Regions from separate parts of the Streptomyces sp. NPDC045998 genome, predicted to be linked through region 2. Evidence: predicted binding sites of a transcription regulator. Region 2 holds the regulator's gene; each other region holds the start of a gene.
What was found. Region 2 encodes HrcA, which represses chaperone genes, less so after heat shock. Its sites were predicted from a motif close to TTNGCACTCNGNNNNNCNGAGTGCNAA; they were not measured.
Positions count from the first base shown of each region.

Region 1: a site for HrcA is predicted at 1,675-1,701, ahead of groES (co-chaperone GroES). Genes of this name have one in related genera too.
Region 3: a site for HrcA is predicted at 1,399-1,425, ahead of groL (chaperonin GroEL). Genes of this name have one in related genera too.

Region 1 covers NZ_JBWKLJ010000010.1:219,445-222,718, reverse strand. The annotation lists gene AC07FJ_RS27695 (THUMP-like domain-containing protein) at 1-571, opposite strand, end outside; gene AC07FJ_RS27690 (polysaccharide deacetylase family protein) at 654-1,616, shown strand; gene groES (co-chaperone GroES) at 1,848-2,156, shown strand; gene groL (chaperonin GroEL) at 2,272-3,274, shown strand, end outside.
Region 2 covers NZ_JBWKLJ010000001.1:298,732-302,005, forward strand. The annotation lists gene AC07FJ_RS01270 (DUF3097 domain-containing protein) at 1-553, opposite strand, end outside; gene AC07FJ_RS01275 (MBL fold metallo-hydrolase) at 564-1,289, opposite strand; gene hrcA (heat-inducible transcriptional repressor HrcA) at 1,435-2,451, shown strand; gene dnaJ (molecular chaperone DnaJ) at 2,451-3,274, shown strand, end outside.
Region 3 covers NZ_JBWKLJ010000013.1:118,598-121,871, reverse strand. The annotation lists gene groL (chaperonin GroEL) at 1-1,273, opposite strand, end outside; gene AC07FJ_RS30920 (cold-shock protein) at 1,618-1,821, opposite strand; gene AC07FJ_RS30915 (ubiquitin-like small modifier protein 1) at 2,234-2,512, opposite strand; gene thrC (threonine synthase) at 2,547-3,274, opposite strand, start outside.

The sequences.
Region 1 (3,274 bases), on a different contig from region 2:
GCGAGTACGCCTCGGGGTCGAACACGCGGCCCCGGCCACCGCGCCGGGCCGGGTCCACGAAGACCGCGTCGTACCCGGAGGTGTCGACCTCCGTGACGTCCGCGCAGCGCACCTCGATCAGGTCGGCCAGGCCCAGCGCCTCGGCGTTCGCGCGGGCGGCCCCGGCGGTCAGCGGGTCCCGGTCCACGGCCAGGACCCGGATCCCCGCGCGGGCCAGCGCGACGGCGTCGCCGCCGATGCCGCAGCAGAGGTCCGCGACGCCGCGTACGCCCAGCTCCTTGAAGCGCGCCGCGCGGTAGGCGCCGACGGAGGCCCGGGTCGACTGCTCGACGCCGTTGGGCGTGAAGTACATCCGGTACGCGTCCTCCGCGCCGAACTTCGCCACCGCCCGCTGCCGCAGCCGGGCCTGTCCGATCGCCGCCGTGACCAGCTCGGCCGGGTGGTCCCGGCGCAGCCGGGAGGCGACGGCGAGCTCCTGGGACGGGTCGTAGTCGCGCAGGGCGGCCAGCAGGGCCTGGCCCTCGTCGGTGAGGAGCGCGGAGAAGGCGGCGAGATCGGTCACCCGCCCCATTGTGGGCCAGGTGGGCGATGGTGCGCGCGGGGCGGCGGTGTCGCCCGGGCGGCGGGGCGCGGCGCTGACAGGATGCGGCGCCATGCAGCTAGTACGACAAACGGAACAAATGCCGTCGGTCGCGAGGGGGTGGTGGCCCCGGCGCGCCGCCGCCGTGCTCGCCGCTCTCCTCCTCGCCGCACTCGCCGCCTGCGGTGACCCCGACTCCGGACGGGAGGACGTCGCCCCCGCCGGCGGACAGCCCCAGCCGCGCCAGGGCGGCGGGGCCGCGGCCGCCGGACCGGCCGGCGCGCTGGCCGCGTACGTGGAGAGGGTCAAGCGCGCGCAGGCCGCCCGCGCCGTCGCCGCCCGCAAGTGGGGGCTGAAGCTCACGCCGCTGGCCGCGCCCCCGCCGCCCACGGCCGCCGAGAAACCGAAGATCACCTTCCGTAAGGGCTTCGGCGTGGGCGACCCCACCCTGCCGCCCGTCTTCACGACCGTCCCCACCAAGGAGCGGATCGTCTTCCTCACCATCGACGACGGCGCCGAGAAGGACCCCGAGCTGGTGCGGATGATGGACGAACTCGACATCCCCTACAGCGCGTTCCTCAGCGACTACCTCGTCAGGGAGGACTACGGCTACTTCAAGAAGATGCAGCGCACCGGCGTCGCCCTGCACAACCACACCCTCAACCACCGCTACATGCCCGCCCTCTCCTACGCGGAGCAGAAGCGCGAGATCTGCGGCCAGCAGGACGTCATCGAGAAGCGCTACGGCACGCGCCCGCCGCTCTTCCGCCCGCCGTACGGCAACTACAACGGCGACACGCTGCGCGCCGCCCGGTCCTGCGGCGTCAAGGCCGTACCGCTGTGGGCGGCCGAGGCGTTCCCCGACCACATGGAGTGGCGCGAGTGGGACCGGGACCTGCACCCCGGCGACATCATCCTCACGCACTTCCGGGGCCGGGAGGACTGGAAGGGCAGCATGGCGGACATGATCCGGTACGTCATGAACGTCGTGACGGCGAAGGGCTACGCCGTCGCGAAGCTCGAGGACTACGTCTGAGGACCCCGTCGCGGAGGACCCCGCCGAGGGCGGCGAGAAAACGCCGCGCCGTCGTGAATTGGCACTCCGCTTGACCGAGTGCTAATCGCGGTCATAGTCTCGGCTCTGGCACTCCCCACCGGAGAGTGCCAACACAGCGACGGGCAGGTCCGGCACCCGCGACGACGGATCCACCTGGTCGCCACCTCAGACAGTTAACCCCGTGAGATCTCCGAAGGGGGAGGTCGGATCGTGACGACCACCAGCTCCAAGGTTGCCATCAAGCCGCTCGAGGACCGTGTCGTGGTCCAGCCGCTCGACGCCGAGCAGACCACGGCCTCTGGCCTGGTCATCCCGGACACTGCGAAGGAGAAGCCCCAGGAGGGCGTCGTCCTCGCCGTGGGCCCGGGCCGCTTCGAGAACGGCGAGCGCCTGCCGCTCGACGTCAAGACCGGCGACATCGTGCTGTACAGCAAGTACGGCGGCACCGAGGTGAAGTACAACAACGAGGAGTACCTCGTCCTCTCGGCCCGCGACGTGCTCGCGATCGTCGAGAAGTAATTCACCCCGCTTTTCCCGAAGCAGAGATGCTTTGAGCTGCGCCCCTGGCCGCCCCGCTCTCCACAGCGCCGGGCGTCGAGGGGCGCGGTTCGTTCGAGAGGACTGACTCAGCCCCATGGCGAAGATCCTGAAGTTCGACGAGGACGCCCGTCGCGCCCTCGAGCGCGGTGTCAACAAGCTCGCCGACACCGTCAAGGTGACCATCGGCCCCAAGGGCCGCAACGTCGTCATCGACAAGAAGTTCGGCGCTCCCACCATCACCAACGACGGTGTGACGATCGCCCGCGAGGTCGAGCTCGACGACCCGTACGAGAACCTCGGCGCCCAGCTGGTGAAGGAGGTGGCCACCAAGACCAACGACATCGCTGGTGACGGCACCACCACCGCCACCGTGCTGGCCCAGGCGCTGGTCCGCGAGGGCCTGCGCAACGTCGCCGCCGGCGCCTCCCCGGCCGCCCTGAAGAAGGGCATCGACGCCGCGGTCAAGGCCGTCTCCGACGAGCTGCTCGCCACCGCGCGCCCGATCGACGACAAGGCCGACATCGCCGCCGTGGCCGCGCTCTCCGCGCAGGACCAGCAGGTCGGCGAGCTCATCGCCGAGGCGATGGACAAGGTCGGCAAGGACGGTGTCATCACCGTCGAGGAGTCCAACACCTTCGGCCTGGAGCTCGACTTCACCGAGGGCATGGCCTTCGACAAGGGCTACCTGTCCCCGTACATGGTGACCGACCAGGAGCGTATGGAGGCCGTCCTCGACGACCCGTACATCCTGATCCACCAGGGCAAGATCTCCGCGATCGCCGACCTGCTCCCGCTCCTCGAGAAGATCATCCAGGCCGGCTCCTCCAAGCCGCTGCTGATCATCGCCGAGGACGTCGAGGGCGAGGCCCTGTCGACCCTGGTCGTCAACAAGATCCGCGGCACCTTCAACGCGGTCGCGGTCAAGGCCCCCGGCTTCGGCGACCGCCGCAAGGCGATGCTCGGCGACATGGCCGCCCTCACCGGTGCCACCGTCGTCGCCGAGGAGGTCGGCCTCAAGCTCGACCAGGTCGGCCTGGACGTGCTCGGCACCGCCCGTCGCGTGACGGTCACCAAGGACGACACCACCATCGTCGACG
Region 2 (3,274 bases):
GGGCGTCCGTGACCTGTGCCGCGATGCGGGACTCCTTGGAGCCCGGCACCAGGTGGTCCACCAGGACCCCGAGGCGGGCGTCCGGGCCGGGCGCGAAGTCGCGGACGATCGCGGGCAGGTCGTCGACGCCCTCCAGGTACTCGACGACCACGCCCTCGACGCGCAGGTCGTCGCCCCACACCCGCTCCACGAGCTCCGCGTCGTGGCGGCCCTCCACATAGATGCGCCCCGCGCGGGCCACCCGCGCGCGTGCGCCGGGGACGGCGATCGAACCCGAGGCGGTACGGGTGGGCCGTACCGGAGCGGCGGAGGACGGGCGGACCAGGGTGACCGGGCGGCCCTCCAGCAGGAACCCGCGCGGCGCCAGCGGGAACACCCGGTGCTTGCCGAACCGGTCCTCCAGGGTCACCGTCCCCGCCTCGCAGCGGATCACCGCCCCGCAGAAACCCGTCCCCACCTCCTCCACCACCAGATCCGGCTCGGCGGGCACCTCCGGCACCGGGGCCGGCGGCCGCTTCCACGAGGGCGTCAGATCAGGGTCGTAACTGCGCATTCGGCAGACGCTACGACACCCCGAACCGCCGGGCCAGCTCATCGCGTTGGGCGCGTACGAAGGCGGCGTCGACCACCGCGCCGTGCCCCGGCACGTACAGCGCGTCCTCCCCGCCCAGCTCCAGGAGCCGGTCCAGCGCGGCCGGCCAGCGCGACGGGATGGCGTCCCGGCCCGCCTGGGGGTCGCCCGACTCCTCCACCAGGTCCCCGCAGAAGACGACCTCCGGGGCGCCGGGCACCAGCAGCACCAGGTCGTGACCGGTGTGACCCGGCCCCACGTTGGCCAGCAGCACCTGCCGCCCACCCAGGTCGAGCGTCCACTCGCCGGTCACCAGGTGGTGCGGCCTGACCAGCACGTCCACCGCCTCGACGGCCTCCGCGGCGGCGACCCCGTGCCGGACCGCGTCCGCCCGCAGATCGTCCCGCTCACGGGTCAGCAGCGTGTCGACGCCGACCGCGCCGAACACCTCCGCCCCCGCGAACGCCGCCGTACCCAGCACATGATCGAAATGGGGATGGCTGAGTGCGATATGCGTCACCCTCCGCCCTCCGCCGAGCAGCTTCTGCGCCTGCCCCCGGATCTCCGCCCCCTCGCGGAGCGTGGCCCCCGTGTCGAAGAGCAGAGCCGCGCCCTCACCGGCCACCAGGGCGGTGGTGGCGTCCCAGACGGGCAGCCGCCGACGGCCCACACCGTCGGCGAGCCGCTCCCATCCGAAGTCCTCCCAGCTGACGTCCATACCGTGACGCTAGCGCGGTAGCGTGGCCGCCGCCCTTGCTAGGGGCGTACCCCGGCGCCGTACACTGGCCGGGTGATACCTGGCACTCGGACCCGTCGAGTGCCAATGGACACCGAGTAACCGAAGCCAGCTGGAGGTGCGCGCGATGCTCAGCGAACGCAGACTCGAGGTGCTGCGCGCCATCGTCCAGGACTACGTCGGCACCGAGGAGCCCGTCGGCTCCAAGGCGCTCACGGAGCGCCACAACCTCGGCGTCTCGCCGGCCACCGTGCGCAACGACATGGCGGTGCTGGAGGAGGAGGGCTTCATCGCCCAGCCCCACACCAGCGCGGGCCGCATCCCCACGGACAAGGGCTACCGGCTCTTCGTCGACAAGCTCGCCGGCGTCAAGCCGCTGTCGACGCCGGAGCGCCGCGCGATCCAGAACTTCCTGGACGGCGCGGTGGACCTGGACGACGTCGTCGGCCGTACGGTGCGGCTGCTGGCGCAGCTGACCCGGCAGGTCGCGGTCGTGCAGTACCCGTCCCTCACGCGCTCCACCGTGCGGCACGTGGAGCTGCTGTCGCTGGCCCCGGCCCGGCTGATGCTGGTGCTGATCACCGACACGGGCCGGGTGGAGCAGCGCATGGTGGACTGCCCCGCGCCGTTCGGCGAGCAGTCCGTGGCCGACCTGCGGGCGCGGCTGAACAGCCGTGTCGTGGGGCGGCGCTTCACCGATGTGCCGCAGCTGGTGCAGGACCTCCCCGAGTCGTTCGAGACGGAGGACCGCGGGACCGTCTCCACGGTGCTGGCCACGCTGCTGGAGACGCTGGTGGAGGAGACCGAGGAGCGGCTGATGATCGGCGGCACCGCCAATCTGACGCGCTTCGGGCACGACTTCCCGCTGACGATCCGGCCGGTGCTGGAGGCGCTGGAGGAGCAGGTGGTGCTCCTGAAGCTGCTCGGCGAGGCCAAGGACTCGGCGATGACCGTACGCATCGGGCACGAGAACGCCCATGAGGGGCTGAACTCCACGTCCGTCGTCGCGGTCGGCTACGGTTCGGGCGACGAGGCAGTCGCCAAACTCGGCGTGGTCGGACCGACCCGCATGGACTACCCCGGAACGATGGGAGCGGTACGCGCAGTGGCACGTTACGTCGGACAGATCCTGGCGGAGTCGTAGTGGCCACGGACTATTACGCCGTACTCGGCGTACGCCGCGACGCGTCCCAGGACGAGATCAAGAAGGCGTTCCGGCGGCTCGCGCGCGAGCTGCACCCGGACGTCAATCCCGATCCGAAGACGCAGGAGCGGTTCAAGGAGATCAACGCCGCCTACGAGGTGCTGTCGGACCCGCAGAAGAAGCAGGTCTACGACCTCGGCGGCGACCCCCTGTCCGCCTCCGGCGGCGCGGGAGCGGGCGCCGGCTTCGGCGCCGGCGGCTTCGGCAACTTCTCCGACATCATGGACGCCTTCTTCGGTACGGCGTCCCAGCGCGGCCCGCGCTCGCGGACCCGGCGCGGCCAGGACGCGATGATCCGGCTGGAGATCGACCTCAACGAGGCCGCCTTCGGTACGACGAAGGACATCCAGGTCGACACCGCCGTCGTCTGTACGACGTGTTCCGGTGAGGGTGCCGCGCCCGGTACGTCGGCGCAGACCTGTGACATGTGCCGCGGCCGCGGTGAGGTCTCCCAGGTGACCCGGTCCTTCCTGGGCCAGGTCATGACGTCCCGCCCCTGCCCCCAGTGCCAGGGCTTCGGCACCGTGGTGCCGACGCCGTGCCCGGAGTGCGCCGGCGACGGGCGCGTACGGTCCCGCCGTACGCTCACGGTCAAGATCCCGGCCGGTGTCGACAACGGCACCCGCATCCAGCTCGCGGGCGAGGGCGAGGTCGGCCCGGGCGGCGGCCCCGCCGGCGACCTGTACGTCGAGATCCACGAGCTGCCGCACGCGGTCTTCCAGCGGCGCGGGGACGACCTGCACTGCACGGTGACCATCCCGAT
Region 3 (3,274 bases), on a different contig from region 2:
CGAAGACGGAGGAGGCCTGGATCAGGGCCACGCCACCGCCGGCGACGATGCCCTCCTCGACGGCCGCCTTCGCGTTGCGAACGGCGTCCTCGATGCGGTGCTTGCGCTCCTTGAGCTCCACCTCGGTCGCGGCACCGGCCTTGATGACGGCCACGCCGCCGGCCAGCTTCGCCAGGCGCTCCTGGAGCTTCTCGCGGTCGTAGTCCGAGTCGGAGTTCTCGATCTCGGCGCGGATCTGGTTGACGCGGCCCTGGACCTGCTCGCTGTCACCGGCACCGTCGACGATCGTGGTCTCGTCCTTGGTGATGACCACCTTGCGGGCGCGGCCCAGCAGGTCGAGACCGGCGTTCTCCAGCTTGAGGCCGACCTCCTCGGAGATGACCGTGCCGCCCGTGAGGATGGCGATGTCGTTCAGCATGGCCTTGCGGCGGTCGCCGAAGCCCGGGGCCTTGACGGCGACGGACTTGAAGGTGCCGCGGATCTTGTTGACGACCAGCGTCGACAGGGCCTCGCCCTCGACGTCCTCGGCGATGATCAGCAGCGGCTTGCCCGACTGCATGACCTTCTCCAGCAGCGGGAGGAGGTCCTTCACGGAGGAGATCTTGGAGTTGACGATCAGGATGTACGGGTCCTCCAGAGAGGCCTCCATACGCTCCATGTCGGTGGCGAAGTACGCCGAGATGTAGCCCTTGTCGAAGCGCATACCCTCGGTGAGCTCCAGCTCCAGACCGAAGGTCTGGGACTCCTCGACGGTGATGACGCCTTCCTTGCCGACCTTGTCCATCGCCTCGGCGATGAGCTCGCCGATCTGCGTGTCGGCGGCGGAGATGGAGGCGGTGGAGGCGATCTGCTCCTTCGTCTCGACCTCCTTCGCCTGGTCGAGCAGCGCACCGGAGACGGCCTCGACGGCCTTCTCGATGCCGCGCTTCAGGGCCATCGGGTTGGCGCCGGCGGCGACGTTGCGCAGACCCTCGCGGACGAGCGCCTGGGCGAGGACGGTCGCGGTGGTCGTACCGTCACCGGCGACGTCGTCCGTCTTCTTGGCGACTTCCTTGACCAGCTCGGCGCCGATCTTCTCGTACGGGTCCTCGAGCTCGATCTCCTTGGCGATGGAGACACCATCGTTGGTGATCGTGGGGGCGCCCCACTTCTTCTCGAGGACGACGTTGCGACCCTTGGGGCCCAGGGTCACCTTGACGGCGTCGGCGAGCTGGTTCATGCCGCGCTCGAGGCCGCGCCGTGCCTCCTCGTCGAACGCGATGATCTTGGCCATGTGAAGTGGTCCTCCCGGACTGGGGTGGATGCTCCGGACCGCGCTGGCGCCCGCGACGGACGGCCTGCATGCCCCTGTGGTTCCTTGCCCCACCGGCCTGCGGACCTCACCGACTCGGTCCTTCGTTGTCACTCTCACCTTCAGAGTGCTAACGCCAATGATTAGCACTCGACCCCTTCGAGTGCAAGCTCCTCCCCGTGATCTCCCGGCGATCTCCCGGGGATCGAGAGCCCTCGATCCCCTCCGCGTGTACGCGTGCGCGCACGCGCGAGGGGCCCGCATCCTGTGCGGATGCGGGCCCCTCGGCACCACTGTGAAAGTCGCTGGCCGAAACGCGTCTGCTGCTAGCCGGCGAGCTTGACCATGTCCGCCTGCGGACCCTTCTGGCCCTGCGAGATCTCGAACTCGACTCGCTGACCCTCCTCCAGGGTGCGGTAGCCGTCCATCTGGATCGCGCTGTAGTGGACGAAAACATCCGCACCACCGTCGACCGCGATGAAGCCGTACCCCTTCTCCGCGTTGAACCACTTGACGGTGCCCTGAGCCATGCCTAACTCCCCTATTACTGGCCCTTGCACAGGACCGCACTTCGCGGACCCGGGTCAGACCTCACCCGCTGACAGGAACGGGCGTGCGCCGGAACGCGTCGACCGCCGCTGAATGTATCTGTCCAACTGCCGTCTGCAACAGGTCAATCGGACGAGAATTCCGAGCATGCGTGAACGGAAAAGTAGGCGGAATTCGCCAGAATCCTGGGCAAGTCGGGCCCGGCAAAGCGCACATTCGGCGCATCAGGCACGGGTACTTTGACTGCATCTTGTCGCGCCGGGGCGTGAATTCATATGCGCGTGACATGACCGGCGGCGGGGGCTTCCCCAACTCTACCGCGCTCAACCATGCGGAAATGCCCCCTGCGCACCGTGTGCGGAGGGGGCAATTCCGGAAAGCGCTATCCCTGGGCTAGCAACCGCCGGCCACGGCGGGAATGATCGACACGCCCGCGCCGTCCGGCGTGGCGGTCTCCAGACCCTGCTCGAAGCGGACGTCGTCGTCGTTCACGTACACGTTGACGAAGCGGCGCAGCTTGCCCTGGTCGTCCAGGACGCGGGCGGCGATGCCCGGGTGGTTCTTCTCCAGCGACTCGATGACCTCGGCGAGGGTCGCGCCCTCCGCCGGGACCTCGGCCTGGCCGCCCGTGTACGTGCGGAGGATGGTGGGGATGCGCACGTTGACGCTCATGTCGTGATGCCTTTCAGTACGAGCTCAGGTCGGGTCAGGCCAGGCCGGCGTCGCGGAACGCGTCCAGGCTCGGGCGGATCGTGGCGGTGGGGCCGGTCGTCGGAGCCACGGCGTCCAGGGTCTTCAGGCCGTCGCCCGTGTTGAGCACGACCGTGGTGAGGGACGGGTCCAGCACACCGGCCTCGATGAGCTTCTTCGTCACACCCACGGTCACACCGCCCGCCGTCTCGGCGAAGATGCCCTCCGTACGGGCCAGCAGCTTGATCGCGTCGACCACCTGCTCGTCGTTGACGTCCTCGACCGCGCCGCCGGTGCGGCGGGCGATGTCCAGGACGTACGGGCCGTCGGCGGGGTTGCCGATGGCGAGCGACTTGGCGATGGTGTTCGGCTTCTGGGGGCGTACGACGTCGTGGCCGGCCTTGAAGGCCGCCGACACCGGGGAGCAGCCCTCCGCCTGGGCGCCGAAGATCTTGTACGGCTTGTCCTCGACCAGGCCCAGCTTGATGAGCTCCTGCAGTCCCTTGTCGATCTTCGTCAGCTGCGAGCCGGACGCGATCGGGATGACGATCTGGTCGGGCAGCCGCCAGCCGAGCTGCTCGCAGATCTCGTACGCGAGCGTCTTCGAGCCCTCCGCGTAGTACGGGCGGAGGTTGACGTTCACGAAGCCCCAGCCCTCGCCGAGCGGGTCGCCGATGAGCTCGGAGCAGAAGCGGTTGACGTCGTCGTAGTTGCCCTCGATGCCGACCAGGTCACCGCCGTACA